Regions from separate parts of the Acetobacterium sp. K1/6 genome, predicted to be linked through region 1. Evidence: riboswitches for the same ligand, from Rfam matches in the RefSeq annotation. Region 1 holds a riboswitch; each other region holds the start of a gene.
What was found. A riboswitch is a leader RNA that binds a small molecule or an ion and turns the genes downstream of it on or off. The one in region 1 is predicted to bind cobalamin.
Positions count from the first base shown of each region.

Region 2: it holds a riboswitch for cobalamin, as region 1 does, so the genes downstream of both, U2P91_RS11235 (hypothetical protein) here and U2P91_RS08815 (ABC transporter substrate-binding protein) in region 1, are expected to answer to the same signal.
Region 3: it holds a riboswitch for cobalamin, as region 1 does, so the genes downstream of both, U2P91_RS12520 (AAA family ATPase) here and U2P91_RS08815 (ABC transporter substrate-binding protein) in region 1, are expected to answer to the same signal.

Region 1 covers NZ_JAXQGA010000008.1:42,552-53,325, forward strand. Annotated here, with positions in the region: gene U2P91_RS08780 (ECF transporter S component) at 1-581, shown strand, start outside; gene U2P91_RS08785 (DUF4430 domain-containing protein) at 662-1,762, shown strand; gene U2P91_RS08790 (energy-coupling factor transporter transmembrane component T) at 1,893-2,843, shown strand; gene U2P91_RS08795 (ABC transporter ATP-binding protein) at 2,938-4,632, shown strand; gene U2P91_RS08800 (ECF transporter S component) at 4,611-5,399, shown strand; gene U2P91_RS08805 (leucine-rich repeat domain-containing protein) at 5,487-6,359, shown strand; gene U2P91_RS08810 (leucine-rich repeat domain-containing protein) at 6,399-7,229, shown strand; cobalamin riboswitch at 7,302-7,492, shown strand; gene U2P91_RS08815 (ABC transporter substrate-binding protein) at 7,597-8,553, shown strand; gene U2P91_RS08820 (FecCD family ABC transporter permease) at 8,668-9,699, shown strand; gene U2P91_RS08825 (heme ABC transporter ATP-binding protein) at 9,701-10,774, shown strand, end outside.
Region 2 covers NZ_JAXQGA010000011.1:59,247-70,020, reverse strand. Annotated here, with positions in the region: gene U2P91_RS11250 (cobaltochelatase CobT-related protein) at 1-382, shown strand, start outside; gene U2P91_RS11245 (family 1 encapsulin nanocompartment shell protein) at 539-1,327, opposite strand; gene U2P91_RS11240 (encapsulin-associated ferritin-like protein) at 1,352-1,699, opposite strand; cobalamin riboswitch at 1,933-2,119, shown strand; gene U2P91_RS11235 (hypothetical protein) at 2,274-2,942, shown strand; gene U2P91_RS11230 (helix-turn-helix transcriptional regulator) at 3,031-3,933, shown strand; gene U2P91_RS11225 (GyrI-like domain-containing protein) at 4,004-4,462, shown strand; gene U2P91_RS11220 (GyrI-like domain-containing protein) at 4,477-5,094, shown strand; gene U2P91_RS11215 (YDG domain-containing protein) at 5,231-9,634, opposite strand; gene U2P91_RS11210 (TetR/AcrR family transcriptional regulator) at 10,002-10,628, shown strand.
Region 3 covers NZ_JAXQGA010000014.1:22,491-33,264, forward strand. Annotated here, with positions in the region: gene U2P91_RS12510 (nitrogenase component 1) at 1-1,008, opposite strand, end outside; gene U2P91_RS12515 (nitrogenase component 1) at 995-2,284, opposite strand; gene U2P91_RS12520 (AAA family ATPase) at 2,275-3,054, opposite strand; cobalamin riboswitch at 3,201-3,385, opposite strand; gene rffA (dTDP-4-amino-4,6-dideoxygalactose transaminase) at 3,493-4,626, opposite strand; gene U2P91_RS12530 (ABC transporter ATP-binding protein) at 4,682-5,452, opposite strand; gene U2P91_RS12535 (ABC transporter substrate-binding protein) at 5,465-6,508, opposite strand; gene U2P91_RS12540 (ABC transporter permease) at 6,520-7,305, opposite strand; gene U2P91_RS12545 (FAD-dependent oxidoreductase) at 7,357-9,054, opposite strand; gene U2P91_RS12550 (YeeE/YedE family protein) at 9,118-10,407, opposite strand; gene U2P91_RS12555 (rhodanese-like domain-containing protein) at 10,484-10,774, opposite strand, start outside.

The DNA of each region.
Region 1 (10,774 bases):
GGGCCATGGCCCGGCTGGTGGTAAATATGTTTGCCGGTCAGGGACCCTGGACCCCCTGGCAGATGTTTTGCTGGGGCTTATTGGGATTTTTAGCGGGGCTCTGCTTTAATAAAGACCTGGAATTTGTTAAAAAGGAAAGCGATTTTAAAATCGTTTTGGGTCCGGTTATGGGTGTGCTTTTCGCAATTCTAATTGGCCTGCTGATGCACCTGTTTCTCAATGTAGGCGGGACCTTTATGGGGTGGCAGCTTTATGGATATGGCGCTATTGGTCTTTTAATTGGCATTCTGATTCAGCACAAGCGGCTACCTGTCGATCGGCTAACCATCGGGGTCTTTGGTTTTCTGACGACCTTCATCATTTATGGGGGAATCATGAACATCGCTGCATTGGTGATGTCAGTCGGTGTTTCTGGTTCCGGAATGGCCATGGATTGGAGCTCCATGAAGCTTTTATATATTTCCGGTGTACCCTATGATGCGGTTCACGCGCTGGGGACGGCGTTTTTTGGGGCGATGTTGGGTCCGGTGATGGTCGAGAAGCTGGAGCGGGTAAAAATAAAATTCGGTCTGTATCAATAACAATTGCCGGTACGACGTTGTTTGTTGATGGCATAGAAAATGACTAAAATGAGTCAGGAAGAATTGTTGAGGAGAAGAACATGAAGGAAGGTTTGCAAAAGAGGTGGCTGTTGCTACTGCTTATGTTTATTTTAATGGCAGTAACAACCTTGGGGTGCAGCAATATTAATGCAGCATTATCCAGTGATGCGGAGTCACAGGATGTCGTGGAATTAGCAGATGATACTGCGATCCCGGAGGATGGCGTAATTACTGCGGCCCAGTTTCGCTCCATCGCCGGTCAGGATCGAACGGTAACTTTTTCGGGCACCGGGGAAAATGGCATCAATTACGTTTGGTCGTTTAGTGGTAAGGATATCAAAAACCCGGTTGATCAGAACTTGAAAATTGAATTTAGCACCCAGGGTGACACCCTTAATCGCATTAAAGCAGGGGCCGGAAATGCGCCCTATGGCATTGGGATGAAAATAGCTGGGAGTAACGGGCTGATTACCGTTCCAACCTTAACCATCACCCTTGCGGAAAAATGGGACGCAGACAGTGCTGCGCTGTGTAAAGTCAATGCCGGAAGCGTTGCTAAGATGAGTAATGCCACCTTTGATCCCCAATCAGCTACGACTCGCTTATCCTTTAAGGTCATTGAGACTGGAGATGATTATTATGTTGTGGCTGGCAAAACCATTGCACCGATCCAGAATGCCAGTTCAGGTGAATCAGGAACAACAGGAGACGGTATGGCAGCAGCGGATGGTTCAAGCAGTAGCAGTTCGGCTGGCAATGTCTGTACCCTTTCAATTAATTGTTCGACCCTGCTCGATCATATGGACCGATTGCCTTCAGGAAAGGGTGCCTTTGTTCCGGCCAACGGCTGGATTCTTTACCCCTCGGAAGTGAGCTTTAACGCGGGAGAATCGGTTCACGATGTGCTTCAACGGGTCTGTCGGGACAATGGTATTCACATGGAATCCAGTTTTACACCGGCTTATAACTCCGCTTATGTTGAGGGTATCAACCAGCTTTATGAGTTTGACGGTGGGGAGCGTTCCGGATGGATGTATAATGTCAATGGTTGGTTCCCCAATTACGGGTGCAGTCAATACGCCGTCAAACAGGGTGATGTCATTAACTGGGTTTACACCTGCGATCTGGGCAGAGATGTTGGGGATAATAGCATGTGGTAGGATTTAAGAAGTGAATCTTGTCAGTTAAGTAGGAGCTATCAGCTTTGCGCCCGCTTTGGCGCAAAGCAATGGCCGCTCAATGTTTTTTGTTTCGTAATTGTTTATCAACAAATCATTAAGGAGGGTGTCAATGGAAGATGCTTTTTCGACCTATCATCCGATCATAAATTTTTTCTATTTTGTAGTCGTCCTGACCATCAGTGTGTTTTTTAATCACCCGGTGATTTTGGGCGTGTCGCTTATATCGGCAATCATCTATTCTATGGTGCTTCAAGGCTGGCAGAAGGTGCTGAAATTTAATTTCTTATTTATGCTGCCAATGTTAATTATTGTAGCGCTGATTAACCCGCTCTTTAATCATGCTGGGGTAACCATCTTGTTTTACTTGAAAAATGGCAATCCCATCACCCTGGAATCCATCATTTATGGCATTGTGATGTCGGTGATGCTGGTCCAGGTGATAATCTGGTTTTCCTGTTATAACATTATTATGACATCGGACAAGTTTATCTATCTGTTTGGGCGAATCATCCCGGCACTGTCGCTGATTTTTTCCATGGTTTTGCGGTTTGTACCAAAATTCAAGGCTCAGCTTAAGGTGATCAGTAATGGGCAGAAATGCATTGGTCGGGATATTACCAACGGTAATATCTTAATGCGGGCCAGACATGGGGTAACCATTCTCTCGATTATGGTCACCTGGGCGCTGGAAAATGCCATTGAAACCGCGGACAGCATGAAGGCGAGAGGCTATGGGCTAAGCGGTAGAACGGCCTTTTCCCTCTATCGTTTTGATAAACGGGATAAGGGAATGCTGGCAATGATGCTGGGCTTGCTGCTGTTGTTTATTGTCGGGGTATCGATGGGTAACACCTTTGTTCAATATAATCCCGCGATTGTTATAAGTGGCATTAACCCGGTCACCTTTTTTAGTTTTTTTACTTATTTCATTTTTGGAGCCTTTTGTTTGATGCCGGTGGCAGTAGACGGTCTGTCTTACCTGAGATGGGAAAAAATGAAGGCGGTGATACCGGAAAAAGAGTTCCATATGGAAATGCAGGTGAGTGTGGAAGCACCATAAACACACAAAAATAAGAACGTGAATGACGTTGATCTTTACAGTAGATCTTTAAGAAGGAGGCATTGATGATTTTTATCAATCAATCAATTAAAGGATGACAGTATTAAGAATAAACAACCTGAGCTTTACCTACCCGGAGATGAATAAACCGGCCCTGAAAAATATGAATCTAGCCATTGAGGAGGGGGATTTTGTGGTGCTGTGCGGCAAAAGTGGCTGTGGTAAAAGCACCCTGCTCCGGCATTTTAAGTCGGTCCTGACCCCTTATGGGACACGCACCGGAGAAATCCTGTATCGGGAAAAACCCCTGGAAGAAGCCGATTTAAGAACCCAGAGTCAGGAAATTGGCTACGTGCTGCAAAGCCCGGAAAATCAGATTGTCACTGATAAGGTCTGGCATGAACTGGCCTTTGGTCTTGAAAGCCTGGGCTATGATACCCCGACCATTCGTCTGCGAGTCGCTGAAATGGCCTCCTACTTTGGCATCCAGGGCTGGTTTAAACGCAATGTCGTGGAATTGTCCGGGGGACAAAAGCAGCTACTGAATCTGGCCTCGATTATGGCCATGCATCCCGCGGTGCTGATTCTGGATGAACCAACCTCTCAGCTTGATCCTATTGCAGCTTCGGATTTTCTGGAAACGGTTAAAAAAATCAACCGCGAACTGGGAACCACCATTATTATGACCGAACATCGTCTGGAGGATGTTCTCCCGGTTGCCGATCAGGTGGTGGTCATGGATGAAGGCGAAATCATCGCCACGGGAACCCCCCGCCAAATCGGAAAAAAACTACGGACCCTTGGTCACGATATGTTTTTATCGATGCCGGCCCCGATGCAGATTTTTGCCGAGGTGGAATCGGATCTGGAATGCCCGATTACGGTGAGAGAAGGCCGCAAGTGGATGAGCGAACTGTTTTGCAATAATCCGGGTCTAAAAACAGTCATGCCGCTGGAAACCCCGGAGCCAGCATTAAGTGACCCGGTCGTGGAGCTTAAAGAGGTTTGGTTTCGCTATGATAAGAACTTGCCGGATGTGGTTAAAGACTTATCACTGCGGGTTCGAAAAGGCGAGTTTTACTGTCTGGTAGGCGGAAATGGCACCGGGAAAACAACCTCACTATCGCTGATTTCGGGGATCAACAAACCGTATCGGGGCAAGGTGCTACTTAATGGCCGAGATGTCAGAAAGCTAACCGATAAAGAATTGTTTCATGGCATGTTGGGGGTACTGCCACAAAGCCCCCAAAGTCTGTTTGTTAAAAAGACGGTGGAACGGGATTTATATGAAATGATTGGCGGAACCAGAGCGATAAAAGGTAGCACCTCTGACTGCGATCAGAACCAAAAAACAATGGTGGATAAGTTTGTTAAACTGATGCATCTTGAACATTTGTTGGATCAGCACCCTTACGACCTCAGCGGCGGCGAACAGCAACGGCTGGCCCTGGCCAAGATCATGCTACTGGAACCGCAGATTCTATTGCTCGATGAACCAACAAAAGGCCTGGATAACCACTTTAAGCGGGAACTGGGCGAGATTTTGAGAGCACTTCAAAAACAGGGGGTGACCATTATTATGGTTTCCCATGACATTGAATTTTGTGCCTTGTTCGGGGATGTTTGCGGCTTGTTTTTTGATGGCAGTATTGTCACCAGTAATTCACCGCGGGCTTTTTTTTCGGGCAACAGTTTTTATACCACCTCAGCAAACCGGATGTCCCGGCATATCTTTGAAAATGCAATTACAGTAAAGGATGTGATTACATGTTGTCAGATGAATTTCTAGATGACCGAGATGAGGTTGAAGAACAGGTCGAACCACCTGGCAAAAAAAATCTGAGCAAAAGAAGGCTGAGCAAACGGACATGGGCCGCCCTGATGATGATTCTGATGATGATTCCTCTGACGATCTGGTTTGGTATTTATTTTATGGAAGATCGTAAATATTATTTTATCAGCCTGTTTATTATTATCTATACCTGCATCCCTTTTTTGATGGTGTTTGAAGGACGTAAGCCCCAGGCTCGAGAGCTGATTATCATCGCCGTGCTGGCGGCTATCGGTGTCGCTGGACGGGCCGCCTTTTTCATGTTGCCACAGTTTAAACCGGTGGTGGCCATTGTCATCATTGCCGGGGTTTGTTTTGGTGCCGAATCCGGCTTTCTGGTGGGAGCCATGGTTTGTTTTGTGTCCAACTTCTTTTTTGGTCAAGGCCCCTGGACCCCCTGGCAGATGTTTGTCTTCGGTATTATTGGTTTTCTGGCGGGCATTCTGGTAAAGAAGGGTGCCATGAAAAAAAGCAAGGGTCAGCTCTGTCTGTATGGCTTTCTGGCAACCTTTTTTATCTATGGCGGAATTATGAATATGGCATCCTTGCTGATGTGGTCCAGCATTATTAACTGGAAAACGATTTTAGCCACTTATATCACTGGGGCACCCTTTGATTTGATTCATGCCAGTGCCACTGTGTTTTTCTTATTTGTTGCAGCTAACCCGATGATTGAAAAATTGGAACGGATCAAGAAAAAATATGGTCTGATTGATCCAAAATAGATTTTGTTTTAGTGAAAAAAGATCAAAAGTGACAGGGAGAGTTTCTTTTGATGATGACAGCGGATGCTGAGATGGAGAAATGACGAAATGGAAGAGTATAGTAAAGCAGTAGAAACGCGGCAAACCCAGGTATGGCATGTGAATCAGAGAGTAAAACAAGAGGGTCTCTTTGATTGCAGCGATGCGAAAAGTATAAAAAACAAACAGATGGAGGTCACGGAACCCTTTAGGGAGATTGGCACGGGTGCCTTTAAAGGAATCACAAAGGTGCGGCGGGTAGTTTTGTCAAACAGCGTCAAAATTATCGGCAATGAAGCCTTCCGGGGTTGCACCATGTTAAATCGGATTGAACTATCAAAACAAATCTGGCGCATTGGCAAGGGTGCCTTTTACGATTGTCTGCGACTAAGAACTATCGATATCCCCTGGCGGGTCAGGCGGATCGAAGAAAAGACCTTTAAGAAGTGCCGGTCTTTGAATGATCTTGTTTTGCATGACAATATTGAGTACATTGGGGAGAGTGCCTTTCTGGAATGTGAGGCATTAGCTGGAATTTCTATACCGGAAAAAGTGGAAGCGATCAATTTCAGAGCTTTTTGTGGATGCAAGAAATTGCAAGCGGTGAAGTTGCCGATGAATTTAAAAAGCATCGGCAGAGAAGCATTTTACAATTGTGGACTATTATCAATTGAGCTCAATGACCAGTTGGAGTCAATTGAAGAAAGTGCCTTTCTGAAATGTAAAGTTCTTGAGGAAATTGAAATCCCCAAAAGTGTAAAGCACATCGGGAAATGGGCCTTTCATGGCTGTCCAAAACTGGTAAAAGTAACTTTCCGTAGTGACCCGGAATATTTGGGTGAATGGCTTTTCAATCGAAAAAGTGTTAGAATATTCTGCAAAAAGGGATCTCGGGTCGATCAGTATTGTCAAAATTACGAGTATCAGACGGAGTATTTATAATAACGGTGTTTGTAAAAATTATGATGAGGAGCAGGCGGGATGATCAGGACATTGGGAAAGAATCAGGTGAGAATTTATAAACAGGAAAAAATTGTCATCAACGGAAATTATGATGCGATTGGTTTTGGTGCATTTGAAAATAAGATGAGTTTAAAAAAATTGACCTTACCGGAAGGTTTGATTCGAATTGATAAAAATGCCTTTAAAGGTTGTACGGCCCTGAAAACCCTTCATGTTCCAGTAACGCTCAAAGAAATTGGGGAAGCAGCGTGGATGGGCTGCACCAATTTGTTGATGATCGAAATCCCGAATGGCATTCGGTCAATTCCGCCGAGAACGTTTAAAAATTGTCTGGCCCTGACTCAGATCACACTTTCGCCAAGTAGTTGCTTAACCGGTATTGGAGAAAGTGCCTTCGAATCCTGTCGGGAATTAAAAACCATTGCGATCCCCAATGGGGTCAGCCGGATTGAACGACGCACCTTTTATCGGACCAAGAATATGAAAAGCGTGGTATTCCCAGAAAATCTGACCTTTATTGGCAAAGAAGCATTCTATTTTTCCGGACTGGAAGGAAAACTGATGATCCCAGAGGGCGTGACAGAAATTGAAGAGAGTGCTTTTTTTAGGTGTAAAAACCTGACCGAGGTGTTCATTCCCGGTAGTGTCAAGCGGCTGGGAAAATGGACTTTTCATGGCTGCTCGCGGCTTAAATATCTGACTATTCTTCATAATATTGATGAAATCGGCGAATGGATTATTAATAAAAATGATACCATAATTCGCTGCATAAAGGGTTCCCGGGTGGATCACTATTGCCAATCCCAGGAGTTTCGAACAGAATACGTAAATAATGTTGCGAAAAAATAAAGGACTTCAATAACTAGAATTTAGACGATCAAATGCTTGGCTTGGGATGAAGCTCGCTAAAATATTCAATTGAAAAATTTCCCGTTCTATGATACACTTCCACTAATATAATAGGAAAGTGATGAGGAAAGGGGTGTAAGACCCCTACAGCCCCCGCTACTGTAATTGCTGACGACGTTTTTAATCCACTGTCTAACCGATGGGAAGGGAGAACTGAGGATGAAGCAAGAGTCAGGACACTCATAATCATAGAAATTCTTCGGTGGGAAGAAAAGAATTAAACCTTTTGTTTAGTATCCAGCCTCCACAGGAAGCTGGATTTATTTTTGCGAAAAAAGCAAAAAAATAAAGAAAAAGAAGGAAGAAAATGAAAAAGAAAAGTATGAGAAGGTTGTTGGTGATTTTTACCGTATTAGCGCTGATGGTATCCTTTACCGGCTGCCAGAGTGGCGAGTCATCCGCAGATGGTTCCGGCGTCTCACCCAAAAGCGGTGCTACCACCTATCCGGTGACAATAACCGATGATCTTGGAAACGCCGTCAAGATTGAAAAAGAACCCCAGAAAATTGTCTCACTGTCTCCCGCTGCAACCGAGATTTTATTCGCCATTGGTGTAGGGGATCAGGTGGTGGGTCGCACCGAGTATGATAATTATCCCGAACAGGCGCTAACCGTGCCGAGCATCGGTGACTACAATGCGCCCAATGTGGAAAAAATCATTGCTCTGTCACCCGATTTAGTACTGGCTTCAGATTTTGTTTCCGATGATGTCAGAAAACAACTGGAAGCCACGGGTGCAAAGGTCATCCTCTTTAGTCCGATCAGTATAGATGGGGTTATGAAAGATATTGTGATTGCGGGTGAAGTGGCAAACGCTAATGATGCGGCTGGGGATGTGGTTAAAAAAATGATGACGGATCGTCAGGTGATCGTTGATCAGGCCAAAACTGCTAAAACCCAGAAATCAGTCTTTATTGATGTGGGTGACTTCTTCAGTGCTGGTCCTAACTCGATGATGGATGCAATGCTTATTGATCTTAATGCCAAAAATATCGCTGCTGATGCAGCTACGCCATGGCCTCAGCTTAGTACTGAACAAATTATTGCGAGCAATCCGGATGTGTATATTTCCCTTTACAACACACCAGAACAGGTAAAGGCGACGCCCGGGTTTGACAAGGTTACCGCGATTAAAAATAACGAGATCGCATATTACGAATTTTTAACCCCGGAAAGCGATTTAATTCAACGACCGGGCCCCCGGATTGTACAGGGGCTGGCATTGTTGGCTAAGGATATTTATCCGGAAATATTTGCAAAATAAAGTGTCTGTTAAACCAAAATTGGTAGGGGTGAAATCTGTTCGCCCCTGAATTTTATCAGATGAAGAAGAGAGAATTCAGGAGTGAACAGATTAAATGGAGAAAATGGAGTCAGCATGAAAAAAAAACTGAAAAAATACGCGTTGCCATTGTCGATTGCAATCTGCATCGGCACGATTTATCTGTGCACCCTTACGGGGATTACGACCATTTCGTTTGGGGATGCCAATAAAATTCTGTTAAATCAGATCTTTCATATTAATCTGGGGATGGAAAATATCAATGAGGGCGCAACGGCGATTATCTGGAATGTTCGCCTACCCCGGGTCATTCTCGCTTTTCTGACCGGTGGTGCTTTGGCACTGTGCGGGGCTGCCTATCAGGGAATCTTTAAAAATCCGATGGCCGACCCCTACATTTTAGGGGTATCCTCCGGGGCGGCATTGGGTGCCTCGATTGGTATTGTGATGAATTTCTCCAGTAATTTTTTAGGATCCAATGGGGTTGCTATCCTGGCTTTTGGCGGTTCTTTTTTAACCATTCTGTTGGTTTATAATATTTCCCGGGTCGGTCGTAAGGTGCCGGTGGCCACGCTTTTACTCAGTGGCATCGCCATTGGCCAATCACTGGGAGCCTTTATGTCATTACTGATGATCTTTAATAATGATAGCATGACGCAAATTATTTTTTGGGTGATGGGAAGTTTAAATGGTAAGGGTTGGGATCAGGTCCTGATTGTATTGCCCTATGTAGTGATTGGCTGCGTCATCATGTTAACCTCCGTCAGAGAGCTGGATATTATGCTGCTGGGCGAAGAAACGGCCACTCAATTGGGCGTTGATACCGAGGCGCTTAAGAAGAAAATCCTCTTTTCCTCATCCCTTATAACGGCAGCAGTGGTTGCGGCCACGGGGATTATCGGATTTGTTGGGCTGATTGTGCCCCATATTGTCCGCATGATCACCGGTCCCAAACACCGCACATTGGTACCCTTTTCAGTGCTCTTTGGCGGTGCTTTTCTCATTCTTTGCGACACCCTGGCCCGGTCGGTGACCTCTCAGGAAATTCCGGTGGGTGTAATCACCGCCGCCTTTGGCGGTCCTTTCTTTGTTTATCTGCTCCGCAAAAGAAAAAAAGGGGGGCTCTGAGATGGAACGGTTAATGCCAAGAATCATGCTCGATTTCAAGGATGTGGTATCCGGTTATGGCGAAAAAGATATCCTACAGGGATTTAGCGCGACCATCTGCCAGGGCGAGTTTGTCGGGCTGATTGGTCCTAACGGCACCGGCAAGTCAACCCTGTTAAAATGCTTGTCCGGACTGCTGCCGATTAAATCCGGGGTGATTACCCTGGAAGAAAAGAACAATACTAACTATACCCAACGGGAACGGGCCCAGATGATCGCCGTGGTGCCCCAGTCTTTTGATATCGACTACGATTTTACCGTGGAGGACATCGTTCTGATGGGGCGAAACCCCTATCTGAGTTATCGCACCAGAGAAACTCAGAATGATTATAATATTGTAACCGAGGCCATGCGGGCTACCAAGACCTTAAATTTTAGAAAACGGTTTTATAATAATCTTAGCGGTGGCGAAAAGCAACGAGTGATTATTGCCCGGGCCATCGCTCAGGAACCGGATATCATTCTTCTGGATGAACCCACCTCGGCTTTGGATATCCACCATCAGATTGAAGTGATGGAGCTGATCCGCAACCTGAATTTAAAAAAATCGATGACCGTGGTGGCAGTGCTTCACGACATCAATCTGGCGGCCCGATATTGCAACCGGCTTATTTTAATGAAAGACGGCCGGGTCATCATCGACGGAACACCGAAAGAAGTAATCACCGAAGCCAATCTCAAAAAAGTCTATGAAATGAAAATGTTTATTCAGGAGAATAAGCTTTTTTGTAAACCGGAGATTATCCCACTGCGGGTGATTAAGGAATCGGAAAACTATCGCAGTTTGAAAATTCACGTGATCTGTGGAGGCAATCAGGCTTCTCAGGTGTTAGAAGAACTGGAGGCCATGGGCCATCAGGTCACAGCCGGAGTGGTCAACCAGGGCAGTGATGACTGGACCATCTGTGATGTGCTGGGGATTCCGATGGTTGAAGAAAGTCCTTTTACCGCCATCAGCAGGGAAAAGCAGGAAGAAAACCTGGCGGTGATGGCAGAAAGTGACCTGATTTTGATTTCGGATCTGCCTTTTGGTCAT
Region 2 (10,774 bases), on a different contig from region 1:
CATCTTTGAATATTATTGCTCCGGCAACAACCGCGACGGTTTGGCAATTAAGACCACCTGTGAAGATCTCATTAAGCGAGGGGAAGATAATAAGATTTTAATTGTCCTCAGCGACGGCCGCCCCAACGACATTAAGGTGGGAAAGGGTCAGGTTAATAGTTTAACCCAGGCCTATCGGGGTCGGGTGGCTATTTCTGACACCGCCCGGGAAGTTCGAACGGCCCGCCAACAGGGTATTATGGTACTGGGGGTCTTCACCGGAAAAGAGCAGGATCTGATGGCTGAAAAGCTGATCTATGGCAAGGATTTTGCCTATATTAAAGACATTAACCGCTTTGCTGATTTGGTTATTAAGTATTTAAAGCAAATTATTGTAAGTTAAAAAATAAAACCGCTAAGCATCAACTGCTTGATGTCTTAGCGGTTTTTTTGGTACTATTTTGTTATCCTATAATTGTTATCCTCCGCCATAAAAAGATCAAACCGTTTTGTAATAAGATCGATTGACGCTCCTGATTGATAAAACGATGGGAAACGCTTATAGCGTATAGGAAATAATAATATTTTCGTCCAACGCGCGGAAGGTAAAGCTTTCGGTGATAAACAGTTTGACATTTTCTTTATCATAAGATTCAAAACCGATGGCAAAATCCTGTCCGATGGTCAGTTCAAAGTTTGGATTATCATAAGGGATCAGAAAAGCGCCATCAAGAACGGTGCTTAATAGTATTTTTCCACCAATGAGGGCTTCGATCTGTTTAATCAGCGGATACCCATGAGAGCTTATATTGAGACGATTATAAGCCACCTCACCAACAATTAATACAAAGGGACCGGCTTCAAATTTTTCTCTTAGTGTAACCAGGCCTTTTGAGATTGCTTCCATAATTTGGGAGTCTGTTTTACCAAAGGGTATTTTTTCATTAACGGTTACCGATTCCAGACCTTTAATCTGACCAGCTTCAAAGCCTTTATACACGACCGTTTCTTCAAACTCGGCAATTCTTTGGACAGCTTCTTCCAGATTAGTTAAATCAATATCCTTGGCACCACGCGTCAGGTTATCCATCTCCCAACGGTTTAAGGTGAAGCTTATTCTTGCTTCAACAAGTGGTTTGATCTTGAAAACACCGGTTTTAACAAGGTTTTCATCGTCATTAATTAATTCGAGTCGACCTTCCGATACGCTAGTAAAATCAAGACCTTTCGGTCCATTTACCGTGACGGCCTTTCTTGCTGTTAATCGACTTTTTAACACGGCTTCCGCTCGGCCATCAATTTCGCTCCAGGCGAGTTGAGTTAAGGGTGCGATTTCTCTTTTTAACATTTTTTCCTCCTTGATTAATGCGCGTTATTTTTTTAAATCACCGATATGGATACCGGATATATTTACAGACTCGGGTGCCGCTTCATTTTCTTCGGCTTCCAGAATTGAACCATCGACAAACAGGTACGTTCGCAGTTCTTCATCCCATTTGTCCATATTTCGTCTTAACCATTCAATGGCCATGCAGGCGTGTTCAATTTCTTCGTCCCGGTTATGCGCCATAATTCCTTTTAATTCAGGATCACTCGTTGCTGCCACGCGTTGGTTATACCAATCAACAGCTTCTAATTCTTCTTTTAAACTATTGATGGCCCGAGTGATGTTCATCGTTTTTTCATCTAATAATTCAATTGGTTCATGATACTGTGCCATAAAATTTCCTCCTACCTTCTAAATATTGGATATATAATAATTATACCCAAATGATTGTAGACTAACAGGATTTATGTTATCTTTGCAAAAAATTGTTAGTTTAAGTGAAAGCGATTAAGATTTTTAAAGAATCAATGTGTATTGTATCAATGGGTAGATAGCAGGCGCTAATGCTAAAAAAGATCATCCTGATTACGCTCAGGAAATTACTATGATCGGTCAGAATAAACCCTTGCCAAAAAATACGTTTTAGATTAGTATAGAGTCAAACCATGACAGAAGGAATGCGGTGGGAATCCGCAACAGTTTCTTTGCTACTGTAAGGCGATCATGGGTGCAGGTGGTCATTGGGTTATCCGAGAAGGCCGTTTGCAACAAGCCCCGCCAAGTCAGGATATTTCCAAATGGTTAAGATGTTTGAAGCTTCAAAGAAGGCTACAACGTGTGAGACCATTTAGAAATACAGGATTTGGAGAAATTTTTTCCCTTATCTGGACAAAAATATGGCACACATTTTGTAAACCTTTTAAAAAGGTTTTTTTAGCTTTTTGTAGATGTCGAGAAAGAGGAAGAGATGGAAAAAATTAGGATAATAGAGTTACCGGTTGATGTCAATATGCCGATGCTGATGAAAAAAATGAAATTAACATGTGATTCACCAGTTTATGATGAATACCAAAATGCGGTGGAGCTTTTAAGAAACCAGATAAAACCGATGGCGATCATTAAAGCCTGTCCGGTTGAGACGTTTTCGAAGCATTTAGTTGTGATGGATGGGATTAAGTACAAGAGCAAAACCCTTCATTATTTGTTAAAAGACCACGAACAGGTGTTTTTGTATTTGTTGACAATCGGTGAAATGCCAACAAAGCTTCACCAGATTGAACATTATTTTTTGCAGTCGCTTAAGTTGCCAATTATGTATGGTGCCATGAAGCACTTGAAAGCGGCAGTTCGGGAAGACAATCATCTTAAGCAGGTGGGAATAGCGAATCCCGGTCTGATCCAGGATTGGGCAATTCAGGATAGCAAAGCTATTTTTGACAGCTTTGGCAGTGCCTCCCTGCAGATCGGACTAAAGATGGGTAAAGGCTACATTATGCGTCCTGTCTACAGTTCTTCCGGGATTCTCTTTGATGATTTTCAAAATTATTGCGATTGTGCAGCGTGCAGCATCGATGGCTGCATTGCCAGAGAGGAAAAGATGACGGACGACGAAAAAAAGATGGCAAGTGTTGGGTGAAGGCAAACAGCGCGCGATCTTTTATAGAAGTGCCATTTGCGACAAAATTGTGATAAAATAGAAGACAAAACGACAAAGGATAATGACAATGCAAATCAATCGATTGCTAGAAATGGTCTATATTTTATTTGAAAAGAAAAAGATAACGGCGAGCGAATTAGCCGACTACTTTGAAGTGTCTCAGCGTACCATTTACCGGGATGTGGAGTCTCTAAGTGCGGCTGGGATTCCTGTTTATGCTGAAAAAGGTAAGGGTGGAGGAATTCGGCTGCTGGATAACTACGTGATTAAAAAATCACTGCTTTCAGAAAAGGAACAGGTCAATCTGCTGGCATCGCTACAGGGGATGAATGTGCTAAACGGACCGGAGGTCGATCCGGTGCTGAGAAAACTGGCGACCCTGTTTGAAAAAAAAGATGCCGACTGGATTGAAGTCGACTTTTCCCATTGGGGCGGTGATAGCGATGAACGGGAAAAATTTAATGTGCTGAAAAACGCCATCCTTGAAAAAAACAGAATTGCTTTTGACTACTTTAGTGCGACCGGAGAAAAGACCGGGCGCACTATTGAACCGCTAAAGCTCTTGTTTAAGGGGCAGTCCTGGTATGTTTATGGATTCTGTTTAAGTAAAGAGGCGTTGCGCTTTTTCAAGGTCAGTCGGATCAGGCAGCTCCGGCAGTTATCGGAGGCTTTTTCCCGGACCCTGCCGGAGGGCCCTGTTTTTGAAAAACCGGAGATAAGCGCTTCCCAAATCAGGTTGATCCTGAGAATTGACGCGAGCATGGCGTTTCGGATCTATGATGAATTTGATCCGGCCGCGATCACAAAAAATCAGGATGGGTCCTTTGTGGTAGCGAGCCGCTTGCCCGAGGATGGCTGGGTGTATGGCTATATTCTTTCTTATGGTGATGCTGCTGAGGTGTTAGAACCCCAGTGGTTGCGGGAGGCAATTAAGAAAAAATTGGAAGATGGTCTTAAAAAATATCTTTAATATGACATTAGGTGTCAGGTTAAAGGGTGTATACTGAATTTATTAATAAGTTAGAAAGAGGTATACACAAATGGATTATGAATTGGTACAACTAACAGAAAAGCAAGTGGCGGGGCTGAAAATACGCACCAGTAATACCGATCCCCAGATGGTTGAAAAAATTGGTGCCACCTGGCAGCGTTTTTATGGGGAAGGAATTGAAGCCTCCCTGACCGGCAGAAAAAATGAGAAATGTATTGGTCTTTATACCAATTATGAAAATGGTGTGGCCGGCACTTATGACGTGGTGGTTGGTTGTGAAGTTGATGCTGCAGCTTCGCAATCAGAGCGGGTTGAAACCGTAAGCATTGCACCTGGTAACTATGCAAAATTTGTTGTCCATGGTGATGTGCAGCAGGCCGTTGGCGACTTATGGGTGAAGCTTTGGGATATGAAGCTCGACCGGAAATTTAGTAGCGATTTTGAGGAATATCAACCCGGGGAAGACATGGCCAACGCCGAGATCCATGTCTATATTTCACTGAATTAAGGGAGACGCAAACGATGGACAAAGTCGATTATAAAAAGCAATTTAAAGCCTTGTATTTACCAAAGTCTCAGCCGTCAATCATTGCGGTTCCGGCGATGCACTTTGCTATGTTAGACGGTAATGGCGATCCCAATGGGGAAGCGTTTGCGGAGGTGGTGGGGGCGCTGTACAGCTTCAGCTACGCAGTAAAAATGTCCTATAAGAGCAAGACCATTCCGGAGGGCTATTACGACTATACCGTTTTCCCCCTGGAAGGGGTCTGGGATCTGGTCGACACGACCAGAACCAGTGCGGATAAAAGTAACTATGCCTATACGATGATGATCCGCCAGCCGGATTTTCTGACCGCTGAACTGGCTGCCCGGTTTATCACGGAAGTCAAAAAGAAAAAGCCCAATGACTTCCTCGATCGTATCCGGCTTGGGGAACTAGAGGAAGGCACCTGCTGCCAAATGCTGCATTTGGGCAGCTATGATGATGAGCCGGCCAGCTTTGCGCAGATGGAAGCTTTTTGCAGTGAGCATGGCTATCGGCGCAGTGATAAAACCCATCGGGAGATTTATGATCCCCGCCGGACCGAGACGAATAAGTTAAAGACGGTGTTGCGGTTTAAGGTAAAAGCTGATCAGTAAGGCTGATCGGTGATCTGATTAAGTATCGTGGTAAGTCGTATAAGTGCCTAAAGAGGCCCCTGATTCAGGATGAATCAGGGGCCTCTGAGTTTTTTTGCAGCCGGGGCAAGCCACGACCGGGCTGGCTATAGGAGTTTTAGTAAGCGTAGAGCATCAGGGTGCTGCCGTCATAGACCAACAGGGAGTTTTTAAAGCCGCCTGGGAGGGTGGGGCCTGAGCTAGCATCGATTGTCTCTTGGTCTGAACCAGAAATAACGCGTTTAATCGCTTTGTTGTTATTGTCTTGGTCCTGACAGATCAGATAGACGCCGGTGTTGTCAGAATAATAGGTGGAATTGATCGGAATGATGTTGCTTATTTCCGGATTGTTGGGATCAATATCAACCCATCCGCCTGACCAGGAGTAAATCTGGTAGTATTTATTGGTGTTTACGTCTTCGGTGTAGTTTCTGTCAATCGCCAGCAGACCATAGCTATCATCGATACCAATCAACTGTTTGCTGCCGTCCAAAGTAACCTGAGCACCGCTTGTCCAGGTACTTAAGTTGGTTGAGCTGTAGATCTGACCAGTACTGTCATAGCCGTAAAAAGTCGTCGCACCCGCTTGCTTGGCGTAAAAGAGTTTAAAACCATCAGCTGGTGCGGTCAGGCTGCCGGCCGGAGTCCAGGCGGTGTTATTGTAAGGGGTGGAGATAACCGCATTGGCATCAAGAATTTGGCCATTACTTGAATAAACATAATCAGCCATAAGGTAATTACTGGCATGGTTGCCGGTTAAGGTGCCGCTTAGTTTGATGGTGTAATTGTTGCCCACGTTACTGGTTTTGTTGTTACTGCTATCGTAATAGTCAGCGCTGTAGGTTGCCAGATGCACATCTTCCTGCTCTACACTACCAGCAATATGGGCAATAGCGTCCGTACCGTTAGCTGGATTTTTAGACGGATTAACTCCAGCATATGTGACCGTGATGCTGCTGCTGCCATCGGCTTTTTTTACGGTGGCCAGATTGACATTGACATAACCCAGGATTCTTGGTGTAATCGCCGCCGTTTTTGAGGTATCTGGATTCGGGGCCAGGTAGTTTTTGGCGGCCTCGCCGTCAAGGGTAAAGTGGATGGTCACGGGTTTGGCACTGCCGTCACTGGTGACATTTTTAGTATCGTAGCTGGCAGTGGCTTTGACCGTCACGGCATCGTTATTGATTAAGCCGCTAACGGCATCAGCAGCAAGGGGATATTCCGATAATTTAGTTGTGTTATCGGCCAGATAAACATCGGTAGTGGCGTCATACTTATGGGTCGCTGCGATGGCCGGCAGCTTGGTGCTGACGACGGTCAGCGGCAGCGGGGTAATGGTAACTGTGGTGGTCTGATTGGTAATCAGATAGTTACCGCTAGTGTCACTGGTGGAGTAGCTGATAGTGACAGTTTGCTCGCCGGCATCTTTATCGTTGGATGAAAGATTAGCTGTCACAGCTATGCTTTCACCTACAGCAAGCCCGCTGATTTGCGAAGCAGCGACCGTATATGATGATATTTCCTTACCATCCGAATCATAAACCTTACTGGTGCCGTCATAGGGGCGGGAGGTCTTGATAGCCGGTGGGGCGATGGTCAAGGTTTTTGGGGTAATACTGCCGCCGGAGATCGTACCGGTAATGCTGCCATCGGATGCGGCATCCGCCAGGCTGAAATTGTGGGCTGCCGTGCCACTGAGTTTATAGGTATAGGCGATCGTATAACCGCTACCGACGTTACTGGTTTCGCTATTATTGTCTTTATAGACAGCAGTGGTATCAAATGTCAGCGTCCCGTTTTGGATCGCTTCCTGAACGATCGGTATTTGATTAGTATCGGTAACTCTGACGGTGACGAGGGCATTGCTGGTACCGTCATATTCCTTAGTCTTATCACTATCTTTGACAATGGGAGTGGTGGCAATCGACAGTGGGGTAATATCAGCAGTTTTGCTTTGATCATCCGGCAGGGGCTGATAATTTCCTGCGGCCTCGCCGGCAAGGGTGTAGTGAATGGTAATGTTTTTATTGGGATCGACGTCTTTACCGTCATCATAGGTGGCGGTCGCAGTGACCGTCACTTTACCGGCGTCAGCAGCGGCAATATTGCCGGGTGTGACCGGCATATTATAGATTTTCTCGGTATTATTGGCCGCCGTAAAGACATCGGCGGTGCCGTCATAAGCTTTGGCCACCGGGGTGGGAGCTACTATCGTCAATGGTCGCGCGGTAATGCTGGCCCCGATTGTTTCGGTCGCTGCGATCTGGTAGCGTTTATTAGCAGGGCTACTATCAATTGTATAGCTAACTGTAATGGTCCGGTTGCTACCGGCGTTTTGATTATCATAGACTGCGGTGGCTGTGACATTAATATTGGGGTCGGCTGCTACACCGGTTGCCACACTAATCACGTTATTGCCGGCGGCAATTTTTCCCTTGTTATTAAACACATCGGTGGTGCCATCATAGGTTTTGTTTTTATTGATATTCAGGCTGGCGGCGGAGACCATCAGATTTTTCTTCGTAATGATCCCGATTTCCGCGTGTTCCGCCGGTGCGCTGTAATTACCGGCGTCGGTTCCCGACAGGTTATAGCTGCATAGCACTGGTTTATTCGTACCCACTTCAATCGCATCCGTTTTACCGCTACTGTTCTGATAGGTAGCGGTCCGGGTGATCGTCAGTGTATCGGCGTTAAACTGGCCAAGGGCTTCGGTAATCACGGTGTTAAGCGTCGCTGTTCCGTCAAATTCCTTTGCGATGGCGGTTGTCGTCGCATTACTCAGAGGTTTTTGCGTAATCTCACCCTTTATGGTCGTGGCGGCTGGCGGATTGTACTTATTGGCATTGGTACCGGAGAGGCTGTAGGTGACGGTAATATCTTTGTTGTTGCCGACGTTTTTATTGTCATAAGTGGCGGTAGCACTTACGGTCACGTTATCGCCAGAGATAATTCCGGTAACCGCCGTAGCATCAAGAACCTTGTTAGTCACATCGGTATCCGTGGTACCGTCATAGGTTTTAGACAAGATAATGGTTGGTGCAGTGACCACGCTCAGACTGATTTTGCTTGGTGGTGTATAACCGCCACCACTATCGCCGCCGGGTTGTGGTTGCGGTGTTGGGATTACTGGGGGAATAACGACTTCGGGATCGACAGTATAGTTCCCGGGTGCTTTTTCAAAGCTGACATTGTCCGAGGCAATTTCAGCTTTGCTGACGGTGCCCGTCCCGGTTACTTTGACGGGAGCCTTTACAGAAAGGTCGGTAACGGTTGTCTGGCTGCCCAGATTCACCGTGCTGTTTTTGGCTTCCGGCGCGATAATAAGCTGCTTGATGCTTGTCTGTTTGTCGGTTTTAACCACGGCATCCGGGGCATTTACGGTTACCGAATCAAAATTGCCTTCTAGAATCACTTCTTGACCAGCGGCGACTTCGCTTAAAACAAATGGAGTCCCATCGAGTCCAGTGACCACAATCCGCACGACGCCGGTGGGGGTTTTCTCCACCAGGATGTTCTGATAATCGCCACCGTTAATATGAATACTGTTTTTACCGCCGCCGCGAACCCGCAGCTCGCCGGAGACGGTGACATTATTCAAGGTGACATCGCCGTCACCAACGGCTTCATCAATAATCAGGTTGCCATCAATGGTCAGGTTCTGCAGGATTACTTCGGTAGCGGTGATGATCACATCCTGGTTGATCGGTTCTGATCCGTTAGTTGGGCCATAGGTGCCGGCTTTATCGTAGACTGTGGATGTGCTTAATTTTTCAAGCTGTTGGATCGCTGTTTCAATGGCTTTAACGGCATCAGCCACTTCTTCCGCTGTACTTTTATCGGTAACGACGTGATTCTTTATAACCGTCTGCAGATTAGCCCAGGAGGTTTGGGTATAATCAGACTCACTCAAGTCATCAATTTGTTCAAGAAGGCTATAGTAGGTGCTTAATTCACTGTTTACATCGGTGTCTTTAACAATTTCCAACTTCAACGCTTCCAGGCGCAAAGAACTGCCAACAGTCCCAAGCTGTTCACCATCGGCAAACCATTGTTCTGAATCTGCAGGCAGATCACCAATGTTCTGGACATGGCCCTGGTAGCGGATATGATAGCCGATGGCCTTATTACCGGTGGCATCAAGCAGGATAATTTTAATCGCCTCAATTCGCAACCCACCGCCCCGGGTTCCGGCATACTCGCCGTTTTTGGCCCAGGTGGATGGTTGGCTCTCATCATAGAGCCAGCCGATGTTCTGGACATGGACGTTGTAGCACAGCGAAAGATCTGCCGGCAGCTCGCTGTCAGGCTTTAATTCAAAGCCTTCAATTCGTTTGCTTTGGCCAACGGTACCAATCCGATTAGGGCTCGCAACGAAAGAACCATCGGTTGGGTAATCGCCCAGATCTTGAATGTGGCCCCGGGAAAGAACCGGGATCGTTTCGGTATCGACTTGGGCAAACACAGAAGGAATCGGAATAATCAGGCAAAACGCCAGTAAGACGAATATAAATTTTTTCACTTTTTCTCCTTTTTTAATGGTTTGAATGCGGATTAATTTAATCCAGTAATTTCTGGTGAATGAATAGGCAAATTTGGTGACTCTTAAATGTAGTTTATTCTAACAGTTTATCAGCTTTAATAAAACATCAATTGACGAGTAAAAAGTGCTGTTCGCGAATGGAGCGCTTTCTATAGGAGCAGTAATAAAAAGATTTTAGCGAATGAAAATTATTAGCAAGAATAAAATCCGCTTGACAAAGTTTACTAGCCAGGATAACATAACGGTGTTATCTAATGAGCGGTGGTGATTGAACGTATCAGTGCCTTCAGGTAACGCAACTACGGTTATCGATAGTGCAAATGAAATGATAAAGCGGGGAAGTTAAGTGAAAGACAATAAAGAAACCAAAGAAAAGCTGCTGATGAGTGCCAAAAAAGAATTTATTGAAAAAGGCTACCTCTCGGCATCGCTGCGCAATATCTGTAAGAATGCCGGGGTTACCACCGGGGCCTTGTATTTTTTCTTTGAAGATAAGCAAGACCTGTATGGCGCATTGGTTGCCGAACCGATAAAAAAACTTCATGCAGTAATGAATCGTCACTACGCCGAGGAACAGGCTCAGATTAATGCCGGACTCCTGATGGAAACGGACCGGGATGATGATGTCGAAGCGGCCATCGCAATCTTGCGTTGTCTCTATTTGCATCGGGATGAATTCATGATGTTGCTGACAAAAAGCCAGGGTTCCTGCTATGAGAAAATCACCGATGATTTTGTGATGATCACTGAAAAACACTTTAGACAGATCGCCGACAATATGGAAAAATGTTATGGTGCTCCGCGGGTGGCTGATTATCTGATCCATTGGATCGCCCATATGTTAATTGATGCCTTTATTCATATTTTGACCCATGAGGTATCAGAAGAAGCGGCAGTGGTGCATGTGCAACAGGTCATTAAATATATGATCGGTGGTTGGTTCGGTCTATTTGCACCTGAGATGAAGGATTAATTATAGTAGCTAAGCCCCTGCTTCCTTTGGTGAGGATCTTAATCAGGAGCAATTTGGGAATTGCTAAAGTGAGCAGGAGTAAGAAACAAAAAATTTTAGGCTTAACATAACGGCGTTATGTTAAGCCGAGGAAGAAAGAGGGAAAT
Region 3 (10,774 bases), on a different contig from region 1:
ACTTCTGAGTTTTTCATAGGCCGACTGACTGATCACCGACAACTCGGTGGAACGGGAGCACCAACTGCTCTTTAGAAAATATACTTCAAGATTCAGCTCGTCTTTAAAAAACTCAGCTAAACCCCGGACGCTATCTTCATGGCCACAAAGTACGATGGTTTTTCCCGAATTCTTTTGAATGACCTGTTCCTTGGCTATTTTCAGTGCTGTTACGGCCTGATGAACGGCGGCATAATCGGCCTTCTGGTTAATAACACGTTCAATCTTCTGCAGCCAGGCCCGGGTTCCTACCAACCCGTAAGGCCGGCCATCAACATAGGGAATCTCGAACCGCTGCTGCAGATCTTGTGCGAGCGCCAGTCCCTCCTGCCGGAGCACCAGATTTACCACCGCCTGCCCGATATTTCTGCAACTGGCGACACTGGTGTTTCCGGAAAGGTTGCAATTAAGTTCCATAGCAAAACACTTTGCCATCATGTCTTTAATTTCAGCGGCTTCGGCCAGATGATTGTATTCATCGGCACAGCAGCCGATGATGTTAAACCGATTCTTTTTAGGCCGATTTTTAATGGCTATCTGACCCAGTAAACGCAATGCCGTTTCAATCCCCACGGTCCAGTCGTTTTTCAGACCACCTCCTTTAATTGTTATCAGTTTGGCGTCAATGTGCGGTTTGATTTCATGGCAGATGCCATCAAGATCCACCCCGATCACCGCGGCCACTGATGAATCCAGAACCACAATCACTTCGGGGTGAAGGCGCTGATCAATTTCCATCAAGACCTGATTGAGCCGGTCATAGTTACCAAACACCACGACATCCTCATCCATTGTGGTGGTGTAAAAGCTGGCCTGCGCCGCATTCCCGAATTCTTTTAACGATTCCAGCAAATAGCGGGTCGTGCCCTCCGGCCCGAACTCCACAATCACCAGCTCCCTGACGCCGCTGAGGGCCCACAGCAAACCCATCCGTTCCGATGGGACGGGATAATTGTTAGAAAGATACATCCGGTGCACCTCCCGCTAAAACTGATTTGACCGCCGCCAGTGCCCAGGTGATCGCTTCATAGCCAATTTTTCCCGGTGGCACGAGTCGTTCCAGGTGCAAGATTCCCAATTGTTTTAAATAATCCACCGGTCCAAAACCAATGTATAAATCCGGTAAAAGTTCCGGCATCAGACTGACTGCCGCATTGGGATTGGCTACGTAATTCACATAGGGATCCCAACCCTGATCGAGAATCCGATCAATCTGCTCCTGACTGTTATCCGTGAGCCGATAGGCGTTAATCAGCAGTGGCACCATTCCCAGGGAGGTCAGAAATGCCGCCGCTTCAAAGGCATCCGGCGGCCGACCACCATTGACAAAGCTTTTTCCGGCCAGCACCTGCCGCGCCTCTTGCAGCTGCGAAACGGCGTTTTGATGAGCTTTTTCAATTATTTTTTGAATCGAGATACCCAAATGTCCTGCCAGCTGCTGGTAACCTGATCGGATCTTATCCAGCTCAAAAGAGGGTTCAAAGAAAACGTAGGGAGTGCCAAACTGGTCTTCCAAGGCCATTGCCAGTTCCCGACCGACCTCGCTGGTGACGATATTCAGGGCCGCCGCCGGGGCGCTCTGAAGGGCTTCAATGTTACAGGGTTCCGGAATGATCAGATGAAGCGTAATCCCGTTTTGCGTAAGCAGTCCCAGCAGTTCCGAATCCTTCAGAGAGCCTTCGATTCCGGCATGAAAATTTCGTCCCAACAGATTAACCGTTCCCGGTTTGACCGTTTGCGGTTTCATCAGCCGGACCATTGCTTTCATGGTCTGGGACACCGCCACCCCAAATTCATTGCAGTTTCGGTCATAATGGGCCACATGAATGGGCAGAATCGGAATGCCACATTCCTTTTCGGCGGCTTGACTAATGGCTTCCAGATCTTCACCGATAATTTCAGGAATGCAGGTGCTGACTAAAAAAATACAACGGATCCGGGGATCTTTGGCGATCTGCAGCAAGGCTGTCAGGATGCCATCGCGACTGCCAAAAATAATATCGGTGTCTTCAAAGACACCGGCAAAAAACCGCTCGTAGCCCGGTTCTTCACTGTGGTAGATGCAGCTGTTTCGGGCATACCAGGTGCATTCAGCCGTTCCGACGACCAGGACAGCCGCTTCTCTGATCAGCGGCGCTGCTACGGCCACCCCGAAGGTTGGACAAAAAACCCCACATGAAATAGCCACCGACGCCCCATAAATATCCTTATTATGGTTAATTTCTGACAGTCTGTTTAAACGCATGCTGCTGCCCTCCCGGCGGTTTTTTCACAGTCAAACAATTTATCCGCCAGCGCCGCATAGGATCGCGCCTGAGGGCTTTCCGGAAAGGCCTCAATCACGGTTTGATGTAAGGCTTCGGCCTGTTGCACCAGTGGATCGCGTTCAATCGTGTGGAGAATTGCGGTGTCAATTTCCCGGGCGGACTGAGCAACAATAGCCGCTTCATTGACAATCCCCTTCTTATTGAGGATCAGCCCCTTCAGACTGGCATATCCCCGGGAACCAAAAGATCGCACCGCAGCAGCAATATTATCGGCGGCATAAAGCGACATGCTTTCTCCCGAAGTCACAATGCAAACGCTGTCGGCATAGCCATTACGGATCGGCATGGCAAAACCGCCACAGACCACATCTCCCAACACATCGTAAATGACGACATCCGGGTTATAAACATCATTGGCTTTCAATTCAGCCAGTTTTTCAAAGGCCGCAATAATTCCCCGACCGGCACAGCCGATTCCAGGTTTTGGTCCACCAGCTTCGACACAGAGGACCCCGCCACTGCCAGTAAATACAAGATCAGAAAGTCTCGTAGCTATATCCTTATCCCGAATCACTTCCAGCACTGTCGGGATGCGTTTTCCGCCAGTCAGGTTGATGGTTGAATCTGATTTAGGATCACACCCGATCTGCATCACTGTTAACCCTTTTTGGGCCAAAGCCGCGGAAAGATTGGACACCGTGGTTGATTTTCCAATTCCCCCTTTACCATAAATCGCTATTCTTTCCAAAATTTACCTCCATTTTTTCCTAAATAAAAAAACCGCAGTTATCATAATGACAACTGCAGCTCCGTATTTATGCTGAATTTAAAACACAAAGAAATGGCATCGCTACGCCTTTCTTTGTTCTTCACCTATTCTGTAATCACGCAGAATAAAAGAATATCCACACAGGCAGGTTTTCTGACTCAAGCGTCTTCATTTTTCCTACCTTCCCAAATGATCAGTGGTATTCCTGGAAAAACTCCTCTTATACAGCGGCGGTACCGTACAGGATTTTCACCTGTTTCCCTATTATGCCGGCATTGCTATGCCAGCCACCTCTATTTCTGATTTAATTGTATGCCTAGTATACAACTAACCAGTTACCGCGTCAAGTCTTTTATTTAGTCTCAACAAACATTTCTGATGCCGATTTTACGACAATATCGCCGATATCTTGCAGGGTTAACGTTTATAAAAGGCGACAATTTCTGCGACCACCCGCTCCAGCTCTGGCTCCGAAAGGCTAAAGTATAATGGCAGCCGCAGCAACCGCAGGCTTTCGTTGCTGGTAAAGCGGTCGGCACCGTGAAAGCGTCCGAATTTCTGGCCGCCGGGGGTTTCATGGAGGGGGGTATAGTGAAAGGCGGTACAGATCTGATGCTGCTTGAGCCAGTGAATCAGATCGTTCCGTTCCTGCTGACTGGCGGTTTTGATATAAAACAGATGACCATTATGCTGGCAGTGTTCCGGCACTACCGGCAGCTCAATATAGCCAGCCGCAACCAGCGGTTTTAACCGTTCATAATAGTGCTGCCACAGGTTCAGCCGCTGCCGGTTAACCATTTCGGCGGCTTCCAGCTGAGCCAGAAGATGAGCCGCGTTGAGTTCGCTGGGTAAATAGGAGGAACCCAGATCGACCCAGGAATATTTGTCCACCCGGCCCGCCAGAAAATCATGGCGGTTGGTGCCCTTGTCGCGGATAATTGTGGCCTGCTCGATTAGATCCTCGCGATTAATCAGTAGGGCGCCACCTTCCCCCATGGTGTAGTTTTTGGTTTCATGGAAGCTGTAACAGCCCAGATCTCCGATGCTTCCCAGGGCTTTATTTCTGTAGCTGGCCATCACACCTTGCGCCGCATCCTCCACCACCAACAGATCGTGGCGTCTGGCAATAGCCATAATCGCATCCATCTCGCAGCCAATGCCACCGTAATGGACCGGCACCATCACCTTCGTGCGGGACGTGATAGCGGCTTCAATCAGGGTTTCGTCAATGTTTAAGGTATCCGGCCGGATATCAACAAAGACAATGGTGGCACCGCGCAGGGCAAAGGCATTGGCGGTGGTCACAAAGGTGAAGGCCGGCATGATCACCTCATCTCCGGGCTTGATGCCGGCCAGCAGGGCCGTCATTTCCAGAGCCGCGGTGCCGGAGTTCGTTAAAAAAGCCCCGGGGATCTGGGCGTTTTGACACAACCAGTCCGAACAGGCTTTCGTAAAAGGGCCATCCCCACCAATCTGATGATTTTTAGTGATGGCCGCTTTTATATATTTTATTTCGGTTCCCAAATAAAGGGGCATATTAAATGGTATCATGGTCATTTCCTCTTTTGTCTTAATCTGGTGAATGATTGGGGACTTGACCGGTTCTTTAAACGTCAATCAAATCCAGGATTTCTTCTTTCAGGGCCAAATAGCTTGCATCCACTTGAACCCGTCCGGTGCGTTTATCAACCCGGTCACAAAAATCGACGGTAAATTCCTGAATAATGGTGCCGGGACTTTTGGACATCACCAGCAGGCGGGTGCCCAGCGACAGGGCTTCGTCCACATCATGGGTGATCATAAAAATGGTGTTCTGATCATCCTTCCAGATTTTTCGCACCAGTTGCTGCATATGAATCCGGGTCAGTGCATCCAAAGCGCCAAAGGGTTCATCCAGTAGCAGAATCGCTGGCTCATTGGCCAGTGCCCGGGCCAGCGCCACCCGCTGTTTCATCCCCCCGGACAGTTGAAAGGGCGGCTGATCGGCCACCTCCAGCAGATGCACCTGGGTCAGATAATGGTTGGCAATCCGGGTGATCTCGTCTTTGGGAAGCCCTTTTATTTTAGGGCCAAACTCGACATTTTTACGGACACTCATCCAGGGATAAAGAGACGCCGACTGAAAAACCACACCCCGTTGACGGTCCGGCCCTGAAACCGGCTGACCCTGCATTAAAAAGGTGCCCTCACTCGGCAGGGTAAACCCGGCAATAACATTAAGCAGGGTGCTTTTTCCGCAACCCGAAGGTCCCAAGACACAGATGAAATCATGCTGATTGATCTTCAGATTTACCCCATCCAGGGCGCGGACGGGTTCGTTTTCGTTGGGGTAATCCACGGTTAAATTGTCAATTTCGATAATCAGCTCGTTTTTCATCTTAATCCATCCTTATTCTAATGACATCTCAATATACGTTGAATTAATAAAAGCGTCAAATTCTTCCTGGCTTGGTGAATTGTCAATGGATTTCTGGCTTTGCAGAAAATCCGCAGTATCTTTCATGATTTTAGAAAAATTCCCGGGCTTACCGACAGACCCCATATAATCTGATCCCAGTTGTTCCTCCGGCGTCAGCCAGATTGAACCGGTCATCTGCATCAAAGCATTTTCGGCGGTGATACCCAGTTCAGCCGCTACACTTTCGGCCGCTTCCTGCGGATTGCTGCGGTAAAGATCTCCACCTTCACTGAGGCCTTTTACAAAACCGGCGACCAGATCCGGATAGTTTTTAGAAAATTCTTTTCGAACCAGACAGACATTAGCTGTGACATAGCCTTTTTTTGCCATCTCTGCACTGTTAACCAGGATGCTGCCATTTTTTTCGAGATCACCGAGGGTGGGTTGCCAGGTATAAGCAGCGTTAATATCACCCCGCTCCCAGGCGGCCACAATTTCCGATGTTTGCATGTCAAGCAGTTGCACCTGATCTTTTATGCCAGCTTCTTTTAAATAATTAAGCAGACTATAATGAGCGGTACTGGCAAAAGGGGTGGCAATCTTCTGACCGACCAGGTCTTCTGGTTTAGTGATATTAGAGCCATTCTTCACCGCCAGACCTTCGATTTCCCCCAGCACCTCATGAATCCAGATCAGTTCCACATCAATACCCCTGGACAAAGCAATAATCCCATTGGTGTTTCCCATGGTGGCAAAGTCGATACTGCCAGAAGCCAGGGCCTTGTTGGCATCTACGCCAGAGTCAAAAACGATAAACTCATAGGGTACACCCAGTTCATTAAAATAAGCGTCAAAGATATCGCGTGTCTTACTCACCGTCTCATCATTGGGTACCCGCAGATAACCGATATTCACTTTCTTTGGTAAGGCGCCCCCATCATTCTGACTTTGACAGCCGCTAAACAGCCCTGCCACTACAACCATAATTACCAGCACTGCCAGCACCCAGACCTTATTCTTTATTACTCTTTTCATTTCCTAACCTCCTATTGATATCCCTTCCAAAAGACAATTTTCTTTTCCAGGGCCTTCAGCCCTTGATCAATTAGGACTCCTGATATCCCCATAATGATAATGCCAACAAAAATCACGCTACTTTTTAAATACCGGGAAGCATCAATAACCATCCAGCCCAGACCGGATGTGGCCGCAATCATCTCCGCCGATACCAAGGTGGTATAGGCTACCCCCACCGCCGTCCGAATGCTGGTGAAAATATCCGGCAAACAGGCCGGAAAAACGATCTGAAAAAACAAATCCTTACCGCTGGCTCCCAGAGACTTGGCACTGAGCAGATACTCAACCCGGATATTGGACACCGCCGACACACAGGCAATGTAAATAGGCGCAAATGCAGCCAGATATAAAAGCGTAATTTTAGATGACTCATCAATCCCCAACCAGAGAATAAGCACTACATAATAAGCCAGTGGCGGCAATGGTCGATAAAACTGTACGACGGAATCCACAATCGCTCCAAACTTACTGAAGTAGCCGCTAAATAATCCCAGTGGCACAGCCGTAACAATGGCCAATACTGAAGCAATAAAAAGCCGAAACAGACTGATGCCCAGATGTTCCCATAGACTAATACCATTATAACCGTCTTTAATAATCGCAAAAAAGGTCTGGACCACTTCCCCGGGTGATGGCACAATCAGGCTTGAAACGAGATTAAACCGGGTAATGATAAACCAAACCAGAAAAATAAAGGCCCAGGTCAAAAGCGTCAGCATCCGATGGTTTTTGTCAAAATCCTTCTTGTTCTGCATGCGTCCTCCTGATTTCTGGGCCTTTAGCCTGTTGTTTATTTAAGTCTTATCTTAACAAAAATTATAGTTCGTTACAATGGGTTTGCGATTCTTTATCTGATCATTGAAATATTCATAGGTACAAATTCCCAGGAAGGAACCTGAAATATTAAAAATATTGTCAAAACCCAGCTGTCCCAGCGCCCGAACCATGTTGTAGCTACGTTGGGCGCTACGGCAATGGATGTAAACGGGTTGATCTTTGGGAATCTCAGCCAGTCGCTGACGGAATTGACTTAAGGGGATATTTACTGCATTGATCAGATGACTTTTTTGATATTCATCCGGTTCTCTGGCATCGATGATAAAGGCATTGCTTTCTACCAATTGTCGAGCCGCGGTCACCGGTACCTGCTTATAATCGCCATTGAGAATATTGAGGGCAACCATGGCGGCAAAATTTACTGGATCCTTAGCAGTACTAAAGGCTGGTGCATAGCAGAGCTCCAGTTCTTTAAGATCTTCTAAGGTAGCACCCATGGAAATCATCCCGGCAACGACATCCACCCGTTTGGTGGCATTACCCCGACTGACAGCCTGGGCCCCGATCACCTTTCCGGTAGGCACTTCATAAACCAGTTTAAAAAAGAAGGGATTCGCATCAGGCATGATGCCAACAATATCGCTGGGAATCAAGTAAACCATGTCATGGGGAATACCGCATCTTTTTGCCATGGATTCAGTTAAACCGGTAGAGGCCACGTTCATTTCAAAAATCTTGATGCAGGATGAACCAATAACGCCGTTATTTCGGGTTGGTATCCCATACAGATGATCGGCAGCCGCTCTGGCCTGTTTCTGAGCTGGGCCAGCGAGCGCCAACTTTGTTTTCTTGTGGGTCAACTGATGATACACTTCAACGGCATCACCTACCGCATAGATGTTTGGGTTACTGGTCTGATAGTGGTGGTTCACCAGTATCGCTCCAGTTTCACCAATTTCAAGTCCGGCTTGCTGGGCCAGTCGGGTATCTGGAGTGACCCCGATGGCCATTACCACGGCCTGGGCTTTTAGCGTTTTTCCGGATTCCAAAACGACTGCATCGTCACCAATGGTCGCAATGGCATCTTCTAAAATCAGTTCTACCCCATTGTCCATCAGCTCTTTGTGGAGAATCTGGACCATGTCGTAATCGAGGGTACACATGATCTGATCAGCTTTTTCTACCAGGGTAACATTAAAACCAGCCGCTGCCAGTTTCAGGTTTTCGGCAACCTCTACTCCAATAAAGCCACCACCGACAACAACCACATCTTTGACGCCATTCTGAACAAACTTATTGATCTTATCAATATCTACCACATTTTTGACCGAAAAAACATGGGCTTTGTCATAACCAGAAATTTTAGGTACGATTGGGTTGGCCCCAGGTGCCATAAACAGGACATCATAGCTTTCTTCATATTCTTTCCCGGCCAGCAGATCCTTAACCTGAACGGTCTTCTGCTCAGGCTTGATCCCAACAACTTCCTGGTTAACCCGGGCGGTAATATTATATTGTTTTTTAAAGACATCCGGTGTCATCAACACCAGATCTTCACTATTTTCAATCATACCACTGAGGTGATTGGGCAAACAACAATTTGAAAAGGATACGTTTGGTCCTTTTTCAAACATAATAATCTCTGCGGATTCATCCAGTCTTCGTGTTCGCGCCGCTACTGAAGCACCTCCAGCAACACCACCGATAATAACTACTTTTTTACCCATTTGTCTTCTCCTTATATGTAGATTTTTTGCATTTACAACGTTCTATGTTTTTCTGCCAAGCTACTATTTCTGATGTCGGTCCGGGGGAATAATATTAACTTTTCCAGCAAAGACTTTCAGGGCTAAAAATCCACCCAGAGCCAGTGTCACAAAGAATCCCCATCCGGAAAGTGAAAAATTGCCAATTCCTGAAAACAGGGCACCGATATTACAACCACCAGCCAGTCTGGCACCAAAGCCCATTAAAAAACCACCGATAAAGTAATAAATAACATCTTTTAATTTAAAGTGTCGGTCAAATGCGAAGCGTCCTGCCAGAAGAAAAGCGATGGCCGCACCTAGAATAATACCGATATTTCGCAAGGAACCGGGATCATTTAAGATTCCACCATTGGCAGTTGCTACATAGTCTGCAAAAACCGGTGCCGTAAAATGAATCCCAAACATCTGTAAGAAAGCCACGCCCCAGGTCACAAACGGTCCGGTCACGCCCCAGCTATGTCCGGTTGAGATTAAGATGAATCCAAACATAATCGCCAACAAAATACCGCCAGTCATAAAGCTCCAACGTTGTACAAAAATTTTGTGAAAAGTGGCATAACTAAATAGTTTAAACGGTTCTTTATTAGGAATAGGCAATTCCTGATCTTCATAAACGGTCTTTTCATAGTAGCCTTCTTTTTTGCGGAAATTCTCATACTTACGTACTACCAGATAGAGTATACCCAGAAGTGCGACTGAGAAGATCACCGCTCCCACATAGCCCATCACATCCGGCAGATAAAGCTTCATCCCAATCTGTCCGATGGCGGAATTGTTTAAGGCATCCTGGGCCATCAGTCCGGGCAGAGAGCCCAGCACAAAAGTCGTCATCGCGATCATCGACCGGCCGGCTCCTTCGCCTAAGTCACTAAGTGTCCCAGAAGCACAGCCCCCGGCTAACATCATGCCAATACCAAAGAGAAAACCACCCAATAGAACGGAAACATTTAAAAACTTGACAGAACTAAGTCCCGGGGGATCGATCCCCATCATCGTGGCAGAAAACTGAATTCCAGCGGCCAGCACCATAGAAATAGCAAACATTACCAGCAGTGCGGTACTGAGACTGCCTTCGCCAGTCACATAAATCCGTTTAAATCCGCCAGCAAAACCGTAGCGGGACCGCGTTAAAATGTAACCCAGTGCTAAACCAGTGATTAGAAACAAGGTCAGTTTCTGATCCACATTGCTTTTGAGAGCCCCGAAAAGAATAACTGCAATTAATAAAACCAGACCAATATAAGGCTGTACGCGTTGCTTTTTACTTATATCAATTGTTTTGGGAATGTCGACTCGATTGGAAATATCCATAACTTTACCTCCTATTAGGTTAAAACAAACATGAAGTGGCAAGATGCCACTTCATATTTAGTATCTGAATGATCAATTAATTGGTAACCAGTGGGTAGCCTTTGTTCACCCAACCAGCGGTTCCGGTAGCAGCTGTTCCAGCGCCAGAATTGAGGGATACGGCATCATAGCCCAGTAATCGTAGTCCCGCTACGGTCTGTCCGGCGGTTTGTCCGGTGTAACAATAGACAATAATGGTTTTGTCAGTGGGCAGGGTATCAAACTCAGTTTCCATGCCTTTACCAAAAGGAATGTTGGCTGCGCCTTCAATATGGCCTTTGGCAAAATCTTCTGCTTTTCTGACATCCAGGAAGGTGATGGTTTCGTC